Regions from separate parts of the Pseudarthrobacter sp. MM222 genome, predicted to be linked through region 1. Evidence: riboswitches for the same ligand, from Rfam matches in the RefSeq annotation. Region 1 holds a riboswitch; the other holds the start of a gene.

Region 1 (7,741 bases):
GTGAGCGCAATGTCCTCCACGGCGCAACGGCCCAGCTCGAGCTGCTGGGCGTCGCCGAAGACATAAACGCCCGGGCGGACTTCAGTGGCTGCTGACCCGTCGGTCAGGAGCGCCGTCGGTGTGGACCCTCCGCTGCGGCGCACGGCTTCGAACCCGGCGGCCGCCAGGGATTCCGCGGCCTGTCGCAGCGCCTGCTGCTCCTGCGCTGCGGCCGACGCCGGCATGCCGGGGGCATAGCTGTGGCCCGGAAAAGTGAAGACCCCCGCCACGTGCAGCCCCGCCCGGGAGGCCGCCGCGGCCACCACGGACGCGGCCTCCGGGCTGACCCCGCTTCGATGGTGGCCGCTGTCAATCTCGACCAGGACGCTGACGTTCGCAGCCGCACTCCCCAGGCCGTTTCCAAGCATCGATGCTCCCGCTGCGGAGTCCACTCCCACTGCGATTTTCACGGTTGCCGCCAGGCGCCGGAGCCGCTCTGCTTTCTGCGGCGAACTCCACAGTGGGTAAGCGATGAAGAGGTCATCCACTCCCGCGGCCGCGAACACCTCGGCTTCGCCGATGGTTGCCACGGTCAGTCCTGCTGCGCCGGCTGCCATCTGGCGGGCGGCAATCTCCGCGATCTTGTGCGTCTTGGCATGGGGCCGCAGCGCGAGGCCCTTCTCCCGGACGGCAGCCGCCATCCGCGTGATGTTCCGCTCGAGGATGTCGAGGTCGATCAGAATGTCCGGGGTGTCGACTTCGCGGGGAATGGTCATTGCAGCGGTCTCCTGGGTGGCGTCCCGGCCTTGCTGTCCGGGTTGGCTGGGCATTTGCAAACGCGGCTACCCGGCCAGTAGGGCCAGGAATCCCTCGAGCTGGTCGGCCAAGGCGGGATCGGTCTTGCCGTCCCGTGCCAGGGCTGCCGCTATTTGGGCGCCCAGCAGCATGTTCAGCAGCTGGCTGGCAAGGACTGCGTCGGCGACGGCGGTACCGATGTCACCGGCGTTCCGCGCCTCGGCGAGGTAACGCCGGATGGTGGCAAGCCACTCCTCCATGGACTGCTGGTGGATCTGCGCTTTCTGCGGATCGTTGACCGCCTTCTGCCAGAACGGGATGACGATCCGCGCTTCGTTAACCCGCTCCTCATCCAGGGGAAGCACCTCCAGGCAGAAGGCCCGCAGTGCGGCAAGCCCGTACTTGTTCGCCGTCACCTCCGCTATCCGCTTGTTGGTCCGGTTGAACACGTGTCCAAAAGCGAATTCCAAAAGTGTGTCTTTGGTGGGGAAATATGGTTTGAGGGCCCCGTTGGCAAAGCCCGCCTCGGTGGCGATCTCCCGCATGGTGGCGCCTTCGAGGCCGTGACGGGCGATGATGCGCCAGGCGGCATCGACCAGTTCCAGGCGCCGCTCGTCATGGTCAACTATCTTCGGCACCGCGGCTACTCCCAGGAAATATTTCGCTCAGACTCTTGTGAGCCATCTTACGGACACTTATTATCTACAACTATAGAAAATAAAACCCGGTGACCGAAAAATGGTCCGATCAAAGGTTTCTTCATGACGCTTGCACCAGCAGACACAGCAACGGCATTCGCCCTGGCAACAGGCTCCGAGATCGCCGAGGTCCGCGCCATCCTGGACGCCCGCGGGCACTTCGGGCCCCAGCACCGCATCGCCTACCTGGGCCTCCTCGACCCGGCGCGGGCAGACGGGGAAGCGCGGGCAGCCGGGAAAGCCGGCGGGGCAGCGGCCGACAGGCGCTTCCGGGTGTTCATCCATGACGTCGCCGGCGGCGCTCCCCGGGACGTGATCGTCTCAACCACGCGGCGGGAGGTGGAATCCGTCGTCGAGCTCGATACCGCCGTGAGCGGTGAGCTCCCTGTCCTCGAGGAGGAGTTCGAAGTTGTGGAAACCTTGCTGGCCACTGATGAGCGCTGGCTGGCCGCCCTGGCGGTACGGGACCTCGACGTCAGCAAAGTACGAGTGGCACCCCTCTCAGCCGGCGTCTTCGAGTACCCGGAAGAAAAAGGCCGCCGCATCCTTCGCGGCCTGGCGTTCGTGCAGGAATTTCCGGAGGACAGCGCCTGGGCGCACCCGGTGGACGGCCTCGTTGCCTACGTGGATGTGGTCGGCAAGAAAGTGACGCAGGTCCTGGACCTCGGAGCCGTGGCTGTCCCGGCCGAGCACGGCAATTACACCGATCCGGAACTCACCGGGCCGTTGCGGACAACGCAGAAGCCTATCAGCATCACCCAGCCCGAGGGCCCCAGCTTCACCGTCACCGGCGGCAACCACGTGGAATGGGAGAAGTGGAGCGTCGACGTCGGGTTCGACGTCCGCGAAGGAGTTGTGCTGCACAACCTCGCATTCCGCGACGGCGACAGGCTCCGCCCCATCATCAACCGGGCATCCATCGCCGAAATGGTGGTTCCCTACGGCGACCCGTCGCCCATCCGGTCCTGGCAGAACTACTTCGACACCGGCGAATACCTGGTCGGCCAGTACGCCAACTCCCTCGAGCTGGGATGCGACTGCCTCGGCGACATCACCTACCTCAGCCCCGTCATCAGTGACGCGCTCGGCAATCCGCGCGAAATCCGCAACGGCATCTGCATGCACGAGGAGGACTCGGGCATCCTGGCGAAGCACAGCGACCTCTGGTCCGGCATCGGCTACACCCGCCGGAACCGCCGCCTCGTCATCTCGTTCTTCACCACCATCGGCAACTACGACTACGGCTTCTACTGGTACCTCTACCTCGACGGCACCATCGAATTCGAGGCCAAGGCGACCGGCGTAGTCTTCACCAGCGCCTTCCCCGACGGCGGCTCGGACAACATCTCTCAGCTCGCCCCCGGCCTCGGCGCTCCCTTCCACCAGCACCTCTTCAGCGCACGGCTGGACATGGCGGTTGACGGATTCACCAACCGGGTGGAAGAAGTGGACGTCGTCCGTCAGGCCATGGGCAAGGGCAATGAACGCGGCAACGCATTCTCCCGCAAGCGCACCGTGCTCGCCCGTGAGTCCGAAGGCGTCCGGGAAGCTGATGCCCGCTCAGGCAGGGTCTGGATCATCTCCAACCCCGAATCCCTGAACCGTCTGGGTGAACCCGTGGGCTACAAGCTCCACGCGGAAAACCAGCCCACGCTGCTCGCGGACCCGGGATCCTCCATCGCCGCACGCGCCGCCTTCGCCACCAAGGACCTCTGGGTCACCCGCTACGCCGACGACGAGCGCTACCCGACGGGCGACTTCGTAAACCAGCATCCAGGCGGAGCCGGCCTGCCGGCCTACGTAGCCCAGGACCGCGACATCGACGGGCAGGACATCGTGGTGTGGCACACCTTCGGGCTGACGCACTTCCCGCGTATGGAGGACTGGCCCATAATGCCCGTGGACTCCGTGGGCTTCAAACTGCGGCCTGAAGGCTTCTTCGACCGGAGCCCGGTCCTGGATGTTCCGCCGGGTCGGGATGCCAGCTGCGGGCAGGGCGGCTCGTCGCATCAGGCCGCCGGCCACTGCCACGGCTAGGCACTTGGCATGACACTGGCCGCGGGACGGGTCCGTCAGGGGCCCGTCCTGCACCCCCGCCTCTGTGCCGTTCTTACGGCCGCATCGTGCCTCACACACCTGTGGCTCGCAGTCGAAAATCACCACGGCGCCTGGCTGAACGCGGTGATGTTGGCGCTGGCCGCCGTGTGTGTTCCCTGCACCGTGCACATCTGGCGGCACAGCAGGATCACGGCCCTTCGACAGGTCATGGCTTCTGCGCTGTTGATGGTGGCGGTCCATGGCTTCCTGCTGCTGGGGAGCGGCGCGTCCGGCCACGGCCACCAGGCCGGCGTCGCAGGCACCGGCGACCCCTCGGCCACCACCGATCTGCTGGCCGTAGTAGCTCTGGAAATAACGACGGCGCTGCTCGCCGCCACGCTCGTGGCGCGGCTGAGGGTCAACCAGCAGCGCCTTCCCTCGACGTAGCCGCGCGTATCATCGGTAACATCCGTCCCTCAAGAGAGTGGAGTAACCCATGCAGCTCGGCGCTTTTTCGATCAGCCTCGCGGTGAAGGACATCGCGGCTTCTGCCGCGTTCTACGAGAACCTTGGCTTCAGCAGTTTCGGGGGCGACCCGAACCAGAACTGGTTGATCCTGAAGAACGGCGAGACCGTCATCGGCCTCTTCCAGGGAATGTTTGAGAAGAACATGCTCACGTTCAACCCGGGCTGGAACCAGAACGCGGAGGCGGTGGACGCGTTCACCGATATACGCGAACTCCAGCGGGAACTCAAAGCCAAGGGCATGGAGTTCCTGTCCGAGGCTGACGAGGGAACGACGGGGCCGGCGAGCTTCATCGTCCTGGATCCGGACGGCAACCCGGTGCTCGTCGATCAGCACGTCTGATCTGCGGACCGGACCGGGCTAGGGCAACCGGGACGGGCGCAGCAAGGTCGCGTCGCCTGCGCGCTCTGGGTCCAGCTGCACGGGACTGATCAGGACGGCGGGTCCGCGGTGCAGGACGCCGTCGGACAACACCTGGCAGCGCATTCCGCCCCGCCCCCGCATGGCCTTGTGGGCACCCGGGGCGAGCATCTCGTCCATCCAGGCACAAGGGTGAGCAGGCCGCCCGGCCTTGAGCCGCACCAGGTCGCCGCGGGATTCCAGCGCGAAAGCGTGTCCGAGCAGCGGAGCCAGCTGGGCTCCCCGGAGGACCACGTTGCGCCGGGTCAGGAGCGGGTCGAACGGCTCGACGCCCAGCTCTAAGGCCATCGCTTCGAGGGCCTCGGCCGCGATCAAGGTGACTGCTGCATCCATGTGCGCGGCCTTGCCGAAGAACCGGTCACCGACGACGCCCTTGCCGGCCACCAGCTCTGCCTGCCCGGCGTCGGTGGTGGGGACATCGGCTGCACCCTCGCGCGCGCGGCCGAAGTAAGCGTGCGCCGGCGACACGAGCAGATGCAGGACCTCAACGTCGTACCTGTAGCTAGCCGTCATACTTCAAAGCTATCGTCTGGGGGTAAACAACGACACATGTGAACCGGCTCCTTGCATCCCGTCCGCCCAAGAGGTAGCGTGTGAGCCGTGTCACCCACCAGTGGCACGGCTTATGATCTGCGGCGGGAGAGTCCTGCCGGTACGTTCAGCAGGCGCCGTAGGAGCAAATCCTCCCCAGGAATCTCTCAGGCCCACGTACCGCCGCGGCAAGGCAACTCTGGAAAGCAGTCCGGGAAACCGGGCTCACCGACGGTGCAAGTGGCGCGCTGCTAACAGCAGGCAAAACGGAAACTCTCAGGTCCAATACAGAGCGGGGAGGAACCCGAATCATCGTGGCACTTTGGCGCCACCTGAATTATGGAGTTCCTCAATGACGGTTCAATCGTCCCCGTCCACGTTCGCAGACCGCCACATCGGCGCGCGCCGCCAAACCGACATCGACGCCATGCTCAAGGTCATCGGCTACGACAGCCTTGACGGCCTCGTCGACAACGCCGTGCCCGCTTCGATCCGCCAGGAAAAGCCGCTCAACCTGGACAGCGCACTGAGCGAGGTCGAGGTCCTGGCCGAACTGCGCACGCTGGCCGCGAAGAACAAGACCGCGGTCCAGATGATCGGCCAGGGCTATTACGACACGGTCACCCCGCCGGTGATCCGCCGCAACATCCTCGAAGCCCCCGCTTGGTACACCGCCTACACGCCCTACCAGCCCGAAATCTCCCAGGGCCGGCTCGAGGCGCTGCTGAACTTCCAGACCATGGTCCAGGACCTCACCGCGCTCCCGGTAGCCAACGCGTCCCTGCTCGACGAAGCCACCGCCGTCGCCGAGGCCGTGCTCCTGATGCGCAGGGCCAATAAGTCCGCAGGACAGAACGCAGCGGCCCAGCACGGAAAGACCGTCCTCGACGCCGACTGCCTCCCGCAGACCATCGCCATCGTTCGGGGCCGCGCCGAAGCCCTCGGCTTCGAGGTGGAGGTCGCGGACCTCTCGAAGGGACTGCCCGACGGCGTCATCAACGGCGTCGTCCTGCAGCAGCCCGGCGTCTCCGGCCGCGTGTTCGACCACACCGCCGTGATCGCCGATGCCAAGGAACGCGGCGCCCTCGTCACCGTCGCCGCAGACCTCCTTGCGCTCACGCTGATTACCCCTCCGGGCGAGCAGGGTGCTGACATCGCCGTCGGATCCACGCAGCGACTGGGCGTGCCGCTGTTCTTCGGCGGCCCGCACGCGGCCTACATGGCGGTCCGGAACGGCATGGAACGCACGCTCCCCGGCCGTATCGTCGGTGTCTCCAAGGACAATGCCGGCGTCCCGGCCTACCGGCTGGCGCTGCAGACCCGCGAGCAGCACATCCGCCGGGAGAAGGCCACGTCCAACATCTGCACCGCGCAGGCGCTGCTGGCCATCGTCTCCTCGTTCTACGCCGTCTACCACGGCCCCGACGGACTGAAAGCCATCGCCGAGACCGTCCACAACCGCGCCCGCGGACTCGCCGCCACGCTGAAGATCGCGGGCCGGGAACTGGTGAGCGACTCCTTCTTCGATACAGTCACGGTCCGCGTTCCCGGCAAAGCCTCCAAGGTCATCACCGCCGCGGAGGCCCGGGGCATCAACCTGCGCCTCATCGATGCGGACACAGTTGGCGTGTCAGTCGATGAGACTACGACGGCGGAGGTCATCTCCGCGGTAGTCGTCGCCTTTGGTGCCGGTCCGGTTGTGGAGGCCAAGGGTTTCGAGCTGCCCGAATCGGTGCTGCGTACTTCCGAATTCCTGCAGCACCCGGTCTTCAACTCCCACCGCTCCGAGACCCAGCTGCTCCGCTACATCCGGAAGCTCTCGGACCGGGACCTGGCCCTGGACCGCACCATGATCCCGCTCGGCTCCTGCACCATGAAGCTGAACGCCACCGCCGAGATGGAGGCCATCTCCTGGCCGGAGTTCGCCTCCATCCACCCCTTCGCCCCGGAATCCCAGACCGCCGGCTGGCGCGAACTGATCAGCGGCCTCGAAGCTGACCTTGCCGAGATCACCGGCTACGACCAGGTGTCCATCCAGCCCAACGCAGGCTCGCAGGGCGAGCTCGCCGGGCTGCTGGCGATCCGCGGCTACCATCATTCCCGCGGTGACCAGCAGCGCAACGTCTGCCTGATCCCGGCCTCCGCCCACGGAACCAACGCCGCCTCCGCCGTTCTGGCTGGTATGAAGGTGGTCGTCGTGGCCACCGCCTCCGACGGCACCATCGACCACGCGGACCTCACCGCCAAGATCGAACTGCACAGGGACGCCCTGTCCTGCATCATGATCACCTACCCGTCCACCCACGGTGTCTACGACGCCGACGTCCGCGAGGTCTGCGACGCGATCCACGCCGCCGGCGGCCAGGTCTACGTCGACGGCGCCAACCTCAACGCCCTCGTCGGGCTGGCCCAGCCGGGACAGTTCGGCGGCGACGTCTCGCACCTGAACCTGCACAAGACCTTCTGCATCCCGCACGGCGGCGGCGGACCGGGCGTCGGTCCGGTCGCGGCCAAGGCCCACCTGGCACCCTTCATGCCGGGCGATGCCAACAACGCGGACCCCGCGAACGGCGCCGACGGCACCCCGATCTCCGCCTCCCGCTACGGTTCGGCCGGCGTGCTGCCGATCTCCTGGGCCTATGTGAAGCTCATGGGCGGCCAAGGCCTGACCGAGGCCACGAGGTCCGCGCTGCTGGCCGCGAACTATGTCGCCTCGCGCCTGGATGAGCACTTCCCGGTGCTTTACACCGGCGAG
Region 2 (7,741 bases), 1.3 Mb from region 1:
GAGTGGTCTTGGTGCTAAATCTATTGTTGCTGGGTTACGGACTGACCTTGGCGGGTTACGCGGCCGGAAACCGAATTCCTCCGCGTGCTCGGTCGCGAAGGCGCCCGCTGGGCGGACGCGCCGCTCCCTTAGACGCACGCTTCCGGAATCCGCTCCCCTGCCGCTGAAATCCAGTTACGTTTCCGGGGCCCATTGTTCTCCGGGAAGAAACAGTGGCCGTTCGTATTCTTCCAGAGCCGACCCCCGGCAGGCGCTTCATCCCCAGCACCTTTGGCCTTCGAAATGCGCTTCCCAAGCTGCTTGGAACGGGAGGTGACGTGTTCTCGAGGGGCGGCTGGCCGCGGTTTTCGAAAGCGTGCGTCAAAGCGACGAAGGAGCAGCACGCGTGAAAACTGGGGCCAGCCGGCCCGGAGCCAGCCACAGCACCGACGGCACCCGAGAACCCGCTGGCGCTGGGCTACTTGTCGCGCTTGTAGAACGGCAGTGCCACGACTTCGAACGGCTCGGCCTTGCCGCGCAGGTCGATGTCTAGCGTCGTGCCCGGAGTTGTGTGCTCGACGTCGACGTAGGCCATCGCGACGGGGTAACCCAGCGTGGGGCTCGGCTGGCCGGAGGTCACTTCGCCGACGACGTTGCCGTCCTTGAGCACCGGGTAGTGGCCGCGGCCGGCCCGGCGCCCGAGGCCCTTGAGGCCGACCAGCTTCCGGCCGGTGGTGGCACCGGCGCCGGCTTCCTTCTTGGCGGCCAGGGCGGCCTTGCCGATGAAGTCGCCTTCCTTGGACAGCGCGACGACGGGACCCAGGCCGGCGGCGAACGGATCGCCTTCCAAAGAGAGCTCATTGCCGTACAGCGGCATCCCGGCCTCAAGCCGAAGCGAGTCGCGGGAGGCGAGCCCGGCGGGCGTCAGCTCGCCCTCCTCAGCCACGGCGATGAGGGCCTGCCACAGAGCCGCGGCGGCGTCGTTCGTCACGAAGATCTCGAAGCCATCTTCGCCGGTGTAGCCGGTGCGGGCCAGCAGGAGGTCCTGGCTGGCGCCGCCGGACAGAAAGGGGACCTCGACGGCGGCATAGTATTTCAGGCCGGTGACGAGCTCGTGCTGCGCGGCCGGGACGAGGCGGAGCAGGATCTCCTCGGCCTTCGGCCCCTGCACGGCGATCAGCGAGGTCTCGGCGGAGGCGTCATTGACGGTGACGTCGAATCCTGCAGCCCGCTCGGCCAGGGCCGCAGCCACGACCTTGGCGTTGCCGGCATTGGGGACCACAAGGAACTTGTCCGTGCCGTCGGCAGCAGCCGGGCGGCGGTAGGTGATGAGGTCGTCAATGATGCCGCCGTCCCCGTTGCAGATCAGCGAGTACTTGGCCTTGCCGACCGCCATCGCGGAGATTTTGCCGACGAGGGCGTAGTCCAGGAACGCCGCTGCGTCCGGGCCGGTGACCCAGACTTCGCCCATGTGGGAGAGATCGAACAGCCCGGCGGACTTGCGCACGGCGTGGTGCTCGGCAAGCTCGGAGCTGTACTTGAGCGGCATCTGCCAGCCGCCGAAGTCCGTGAAGGAGGCGCCGAGCTTCTTGTGCTCTTCGTAGAGGGCCGTGTATTTCTCAGTCATCTCGGGATCCTTAGTTTTCAAACTCGGAGAGGGGCGGGCAGGAGCAGATCAGGTTCCGGTCCCCTGCCGCGCCGTCAATCCGGCCGACCGGGGGGAAATACTTGTCCTGCCGGAGCGTGTGGACGGGGAACGCGGCCTGCTCACGCGGGTACTCGCGGGTCCAGTCGGTGCTGATGACTGCAGCAGCCGTGTGCGGGGCGTTGCGCAGCGGGCTGTGCTCCACGGTGAAGTCACCGTGGGCCACCTGGTCGATCTCGGCGCGGATGGCGACCATGGCCGTGATGAAGCGGTCGATCTCGCCGAGGTCCTCGGACTCGGTGGGCTCCACCATCAGGGTGCCGGCTACCGGGAAGGACAGCGTGGGGGCGTGGAAGCCGAAGTCGATCAGGCGCTTTGCCACGTCCTCGGCGGTGACGCCGGTTTTCGCCGTGAGCTCGCGCAGGTCCAGGATGCACTCGTGGGCAACGAGGCCGCCTTCGCCGGTGTACAGCACCGGGAAGTAGTCGTTGAGCCGGGCCGCAATGTAGTTGGCGGCAAGCAGAGCCGACCTTGTGGCCTCGGTCAGTCCCTGGCCGCCCATGAGCTTCACGTAGGCCCAGGAGATCGGCAGCACGCCGGCGGAACCGTAGCGGGACGCGGAGATCGGCGTGCCGTCGGCCCCGTTCGCGGGGTCCGCGGCGTTGCCCGGCATGAAGGGTGCCAGGTGGGCCTTGGCGGCGACCGGGCCGACGCCCGGTCCGCCGCCGCCGTGCGGGATGCAGAAGGTCTTGTGCAGGTTCAGGTGCGAGACGTCGCCGCCGAACTGGCCCGGCTGGGCCAGGCCCACGAGGGCATTGAGGTTGGCGCCGTCAATGTAGACCTGGCCCCCGGCGGCGTGGATCGCGTCGCAGACCTCGCGGACGTCGGCGTCGAACACGCCGTGCGTGGACGGGTAGGTGATCATGATGCAGGACAGGGCGTCCTTGTGGGCCTCGATCTTGGCGGTCAGGTCCGCGTGGTCGATGGTGCCGTCGGAGGCCGTGGCCACGACCACCACCTTCATGCCGGCCAGGACGGCCGAGGCCGCGTTGGTGCCGTGCGCGGAGGCCGGGATCAGGCAGACGTTGCGCTGATCGTCACCGCGGGAGAGGTGGTAGCCACGGATGGCCAGCAGGCCCGCAAGCTCGCCCTGCGAGCCGGCGTTCGGCTGGATGGAGACCTGGTCATAGCCCGTGATCTCGGTCAGCTGGGCTTCCAGGTCCTCGATCAGTTCGCGCCAGCCGGCGGTCTGGGATTCCGGGGCGAAGGGGTGGATGGAGGCGAACTCCGGCCAGGAGATGGCCTCCATCTCGGCCGTGGCGTTCAGCTTCATGGTGCACGATCCCAACGGGATCATGGTGCGGTCCAGCGCGAGGTCGCGGTCCGAGAGCCGGCGGATGTAGCGCAGCAACTGGGTCTCGGAGCGGTGCGTGTTGAACACCGGGTGCTGCAGGTAGTCCGAGGTGCGTTCGACGGCGGTGTCCAGGCCGAACCCGGCATCGGGGCCTGCGTCGATGACGCTCGCGCCAAACGCGGCCACGACCTCGGCGACGATGGCCGCCGTCGTGGCTTCATCCGCGGAGATGCCGACGGTGTCCGCGTCGATGCTGCGCAGGTTGATGCCCTTGGCCTCGGCGGCGGCGATGATCTGTGCCGCCTTGCCCGGGACCGAAACGGTGACGGTGTCGAAGAAGCTCGTGTGCAGCACGTCCAGACCGGCCGCCTTCAGCGACGCGGCAATGGTCCGGGCGTGGCCGTGCGTGGTCTCGGCGATCGCCTTCAGGCCGTCGGGGCCATGGTAGACGGCGTAGAACGAGGCGACGATGGCCAGCAGCGCCTGCGCGGTGCAGATGTTGGACGTGGCCTTCTCCCGGCGGATGTGCTGCTCACGGGTCTGCAGCGCCAGCCGGTAGGCCGGGACGCCGGCGTTGTCCTTGGACACGCCCACGAGACGGCCGGGCATGGACCGCTCGAGGCCCTTCTGCACGGCCATGTAGGCCGCGTGCGGGCCGCCGAAGAACAGCGGGACACCGAAGCGCTGGGCGGATCCAACGGCGATGTCAGCACCCTGCTCGCCCGGGGAGGTGATCAGCGTGAGGGACAGCAGGTCTGCGGCGACGGTGACGAGGGCGCCGCGTTCCTTGGCATCGGCGATCACAGCCGTGTGGTCAAACACGCGGCCGGAGACACCCGGCTGCTGCAGGACGACGCCGTTGATGACGCCGTCGGGCAGGCCCTTGGAGAGGTCGGCGACCTCGACCTCGAAGCCGAGGGCTTCGGCGCGGCCCCGAACGATCGCGATGGTCTGCGGCAGGCAGTCGGCGTCGAGGACGGTCTTGCCGTCGCGCGCTTCTTTGTTCTTGTTGGCCCTGCGCATCATCAGCACGGCCTCGGCGACGGCGGTGGCTTCGTCCAGCAGGGACGCGTTGGCGATCGGCAGGCCGACGAGGTCCTGGACCATGGTCTGGAAGTTCAGCAGCGCCTCGAGCCGGCCCTGGGAGATTTCGGGCTGGTAGGGCGTGTAGGCGGTGTACCAGGCGGGCGCCTCGAGGATGTTCCGGCGGATGACGGCCGGGGTGAGGGTGTCATAGTAGCCCTGGCCGATCATCTGGACCGCGGTCTTGTTTTTCGCGGCCAGCTGGCGCAGTTCGGCGAGGACCTCGACCTCGCTCAGGGCTTCGCCCAGCGCCAGCGGGGAGTCCTGCCGAATGTCCTTCGGCACGGCGGTGTCCACGAGGGCGTCGACGGTGTCGTAGCCGACAGCCTTCAGCATGGCGTCGACGTCGGACTGACGGCGCGCGCCGATGTGCCGGTCAACGAAGGACGTGGAGGCTGAGGTAACAGTCACAAGGAACTCCATAACTAAGGCGGCGCAGGGTACGCCACATTGATTCGGGTTCCTCCCCGCTCTGTATTGGACCTGAGAGTTTCCGCGGCGCCCGTGCTCTCGCATGGCTCCGCTTGCACCGTCGGTGAGCACAGCATGTCAGCGGACAGCCTGCTACTTTCCAGAGTTGCCTTGCCGCGGCGGTACATGTGCCTGAGAGATTCCTGGGGAGGATTTGCTCCTACGGCGCCTGCTTGTACCTACTTGCAGGACTCTCCCGCCGCAGATCAATGGCATATTCAATTGCTCGTGACCACAGTCACAGCCTCCATTGTCCTACGCCCGGCTCCGCTCCGCAAACCAATGACCCTGCTCCGGCGGGAGTTACGCGCCAGCACCGCCGTCGGACGCGAATTCGCCGGAGCGCTGCGAAGTCGCCGGAAAGTTCCGGCGACTCCGCGCGCTTCCGGCGACCTCGGCGGACGGGATTGCCCCGCGTCCAGCTCAGCCGCGCAGCCGTTCGACGGCGGCCAGGAGGCTTTCGACGTCGCCCTCCACTTCCGGGAGCGGTCCGCCGGGGCCGCGGGCCAGCATCGCGTTGAAATACAGTCCGTCCCCCATATAGAGCACGGCTTTGGCCATGCCGGGCCCGACGTCGGCCGCCAGCAGCTCCAGCCAGCCGGCCTGGGCGGCCGCGATCCGCTGCAGCGTTTCCTCGTGGGCCACCTCGGCCAGCCGGGTCGCGGCAACAAAGACGCGGTCCATCGGAGTGTCCGCCCAGACCGAGGATTTGATGAAGTAGGCGGCGGCCCCTTCCGGCGCAGCGGCCATCCTCCCGAGGTCCTCGCCAAGGAGCCGGTCGAGCCGCTCCAACAGCACGGAGACCATGGCTTCCTTGTTCGGGAAATGGTAGAGCAGGCCGCCCTTGGAGACGCCGGCCAGCCGGGCGACGGCGTCCAACGTTGCTGCCCGTTCACCCTCTTCGATCAGCAGGGATTCGAAGGCGTCAAGGACAGCTTCGCGGGCGACGGGTTTTCTGGGCATGGGTTCCATCATGCCCGTCTAAACGCGCATTTCTTAACTGTACCGTCTGGACGGTATAGTTATCGGTTATGAGGACTACATCGATTCCTGCAGCCACCGGCGCGAGGCCGGCATCCGCACCGCGGGCGCCGTGGCGTGACTGGCTGGCACTTTCCCTGCTGATGTTCCCGGTACTGCTGGTCGCGGTGGACAACACGGCGCTCACCTTCGCGCTGCCCGCCATCGCGCGCAGCCTCGACGCGTCCGGGGTCGAACTGCTGTGGATTGTGGATGCTTATCCCCTGGTGCTGGCCGGCCTTCTGGTAGCGATGGGGAGCCTCGGTGACCGGATCGGACGCCGCCGCCTGCTCTTCATCGGCAGCACCGGCTTCGCCGCCGTCTCGGCCGTCACGGCCTTCGCGCCCAGCGCCGAATGGCTGATCGCCGGGCGGGCGGGGCTCGGGTTCTTCGGCGCAATGCTGATGCCCTCCACACTGTCCCTGATCCGCAACATATTCCCTGAGCCGAACCGCCGCCGGCTGGCCGTGGCCATCTGGGCAGCGGGTTTCTCCGGCGGCGCCGCCCTGGGCCCGATTTTCGGGGGCTGGCTCGTGGAGCACTTCTGGTGGGGCGCGGTCCTGCTGGTAGCGGTGCCGATCATCCTGCCGCTGCTGGCGCTCGGAGTGTTCCTGATTCCGGAGTCGCGCGATCCGAATCCCGGCCGGGTGGACGTTCCCAGCATCGCCCTGTCCCTGCTGGTGATGGTGCCGGTGGTCTATGGCATCAAGGAACTGGCCACGCACGGCCTGTCCCTGGTGCCGCTGGCAGCGATCGGCTTCGGCCTGCTGATGGGGTACGTCTTCATCCGGCGGCAGCAGGCCTTGCTGCGGGACGGCCAGGAACTCCGCGGAACGGGGACGGCTGCCGCTCACACTGCTGCTCCGCGCCCGACCGCGCCGCTGTTGGATGTCAGCCTGTTCGGCAACCGTGTCTTCAGCACGGCCATCACGGCGAACGTATTGGCCCTGTTTTCCTTCAACGGCTTCATTCTCTTCCTCGCCCAGCACCTGCAGCTGCTGGAGGGCCAGTCCCCCTCGGAGTCCGGCGTCGCCATGGTCCCCGCCCTGATCGCCACCGTTGCGGCCGGCCTGCTGGTGGTGCCGCTGGTGCGGACCGTCCGGCCGGGCTTCGTCGTGGCCGGCGGACTGCTGCTGAGCGCCACGGGGTACGGCCTGGTGGCCTTCGGCGACCACGGCAACGGCCCGGCGCTCCTGCTGGCGGCCCTGTTGATCCTCTGCCTGGGCGTCGGCGCGGCGGAGACCATTTCCAATGACCTGATCCTCGGGGCGGCGCCCGCGGAGAAGTCCGGCGCGGCGGCGGCCATTTCCGAGACCGGCTACGAGGTGGGGTCCCTGCTGGGCACCGCCATCCTCGGCTCCATTCTGACTGCCTCCTACCAGGGCAACCTCCGGCTCCCGGACGGCGTCGCCGAGGCTGCACCGGCGGAGGGGGTTGCCCAAGCCCGGGAAACGCTGGCCGGTGCCGTGGACCTGGCGCAGGCCCTTCCCGGCCCGCTGGCGGAAGCCGTGACTGCGGCTGCCCGTGCCGCCTTCGATTCCGGCGTGCACGTGACGGCGGCTATCGCACTGGTGCTGATGGCGGGCGCCTCGGTGCTGGCCGCCGTCGTCCTGCGAAAGGTGCCGACCGCCAAATAGGCCGTTTGAGGCTGCCCTCCAGTCGGGCTTAAATGCCAAGCGCCCGACGCCGGGGAGTACCCGGCGCGGGCGCTTGGACTGCGCTGAGCGCTGAGGCTACTTCTTGCTCTCGGGGGTGGTGACGTTGGCGGTGGCGCGCATGGTCTCCGCATTGACCATCCAGGCGTACTGCTCGAACTTGGCGATGAACGCGTGCAGCAGGTCCGCCGTCGTCGGGTCTTCTTCGTCCACTTCGTCATGGACCTTGCGCATGGTGCCGACAGCGGCGTCAAGCGCGGCGACGATCTTGTCGATAGCGTCCTTGGTGTTAATCAGTCCGGCGGGGAACTCGGCCAGGGAGGTGGACTTGGAGACCGTGGAGCTGCGGCCGTCCGGCAGTGCGTGCAGGGCACGCATGCGCTCAGCCATCTCATCGGCAAAGGCGCGGGCTGCTTCGATGATTTCGTCCAGCTGCAGGTGCAGGTCCCGGAAGTTCGTTCCCACGATGTTCCAGTGCGCCTGCTTGCCCTGGACATGCAGCTCGATCAGGTCCACGAGCACTGCCTGACAGTT

What was found. Region 1 has a riboswitch for glycine ahead of gcvP (aminomethyl-transferring glycine dehydrogenase). Riboswitches for the same ligand answer to the same signal wherever they lie in the genome.
Region 2: it holds a riboswitch for glycine, as region 1 does, so the genes downstream of both, gcvP (aminomethyl-transferring glycine dehydrogenase) here and gcvP (aminomethyl-transferring glycine dehydrogenase) in region 1, are expected to answer to the same signal.

Annotation. Positions count from the first base shown of each region.
Region 1 covers NZ_OX352321.1:3,734,259-3,741,999, reverse strand. Annotated here, with positions in the region: gene OM977_RS17165 (alanine racemase) at 1-755, opposite strand, end outside; gene OM977_RS17160 (TetR/AcrR family transcriptional regulator) at 822-1,412, opposite strand; gene OM977_RS17155 (primary-amine oxidase) at 1,536-3,509, shown strand; gene OM977_RS17150 (hypothetical protein) at 3,519-3,956, shown strand; gene OM977_RS17145 (VOC family protein) at 4,006-4,377, shown strand; gene OM977_RS17140 (MOSC domain-containing protein) at 4,396-4,968, opposite strand; glycine riboswitch at 5,082-5,179, shown strand; glycine riboswitch at 5,181-5,287, shown strand; gene gcvP (aminomethyl-transferring glycine dehydrogenase) at 5,339-7,741, shown strand, end outside.
Region 2 covers NZ_OX352321.1:728,405-736,145, reverse strand. Annotated here, with positions in the region: gene gcvT (glycine cleavage system aminomethyltransferase GcvT) at 458-1,606, opposite strand; gene gcvP (aminomethyl-transferring glycine dehydrogenase) at 1,617-4,484, opposite strand; glycine riboswitch at 4,524-4,641, opposite strand; glycine riboswitch at 4,643-4,741, opposite strand; gene OM977_RS03515 (TetR/AcrR family transcriptional regulator) at 4,956-5,495, opposite strand; gene OM977_RS03510 (MFS transporter) at 5,564-7,189, shown strand; gene OM977_RS03505 (Dps family protein) at 7,286-7,741, opposite strand, start outside.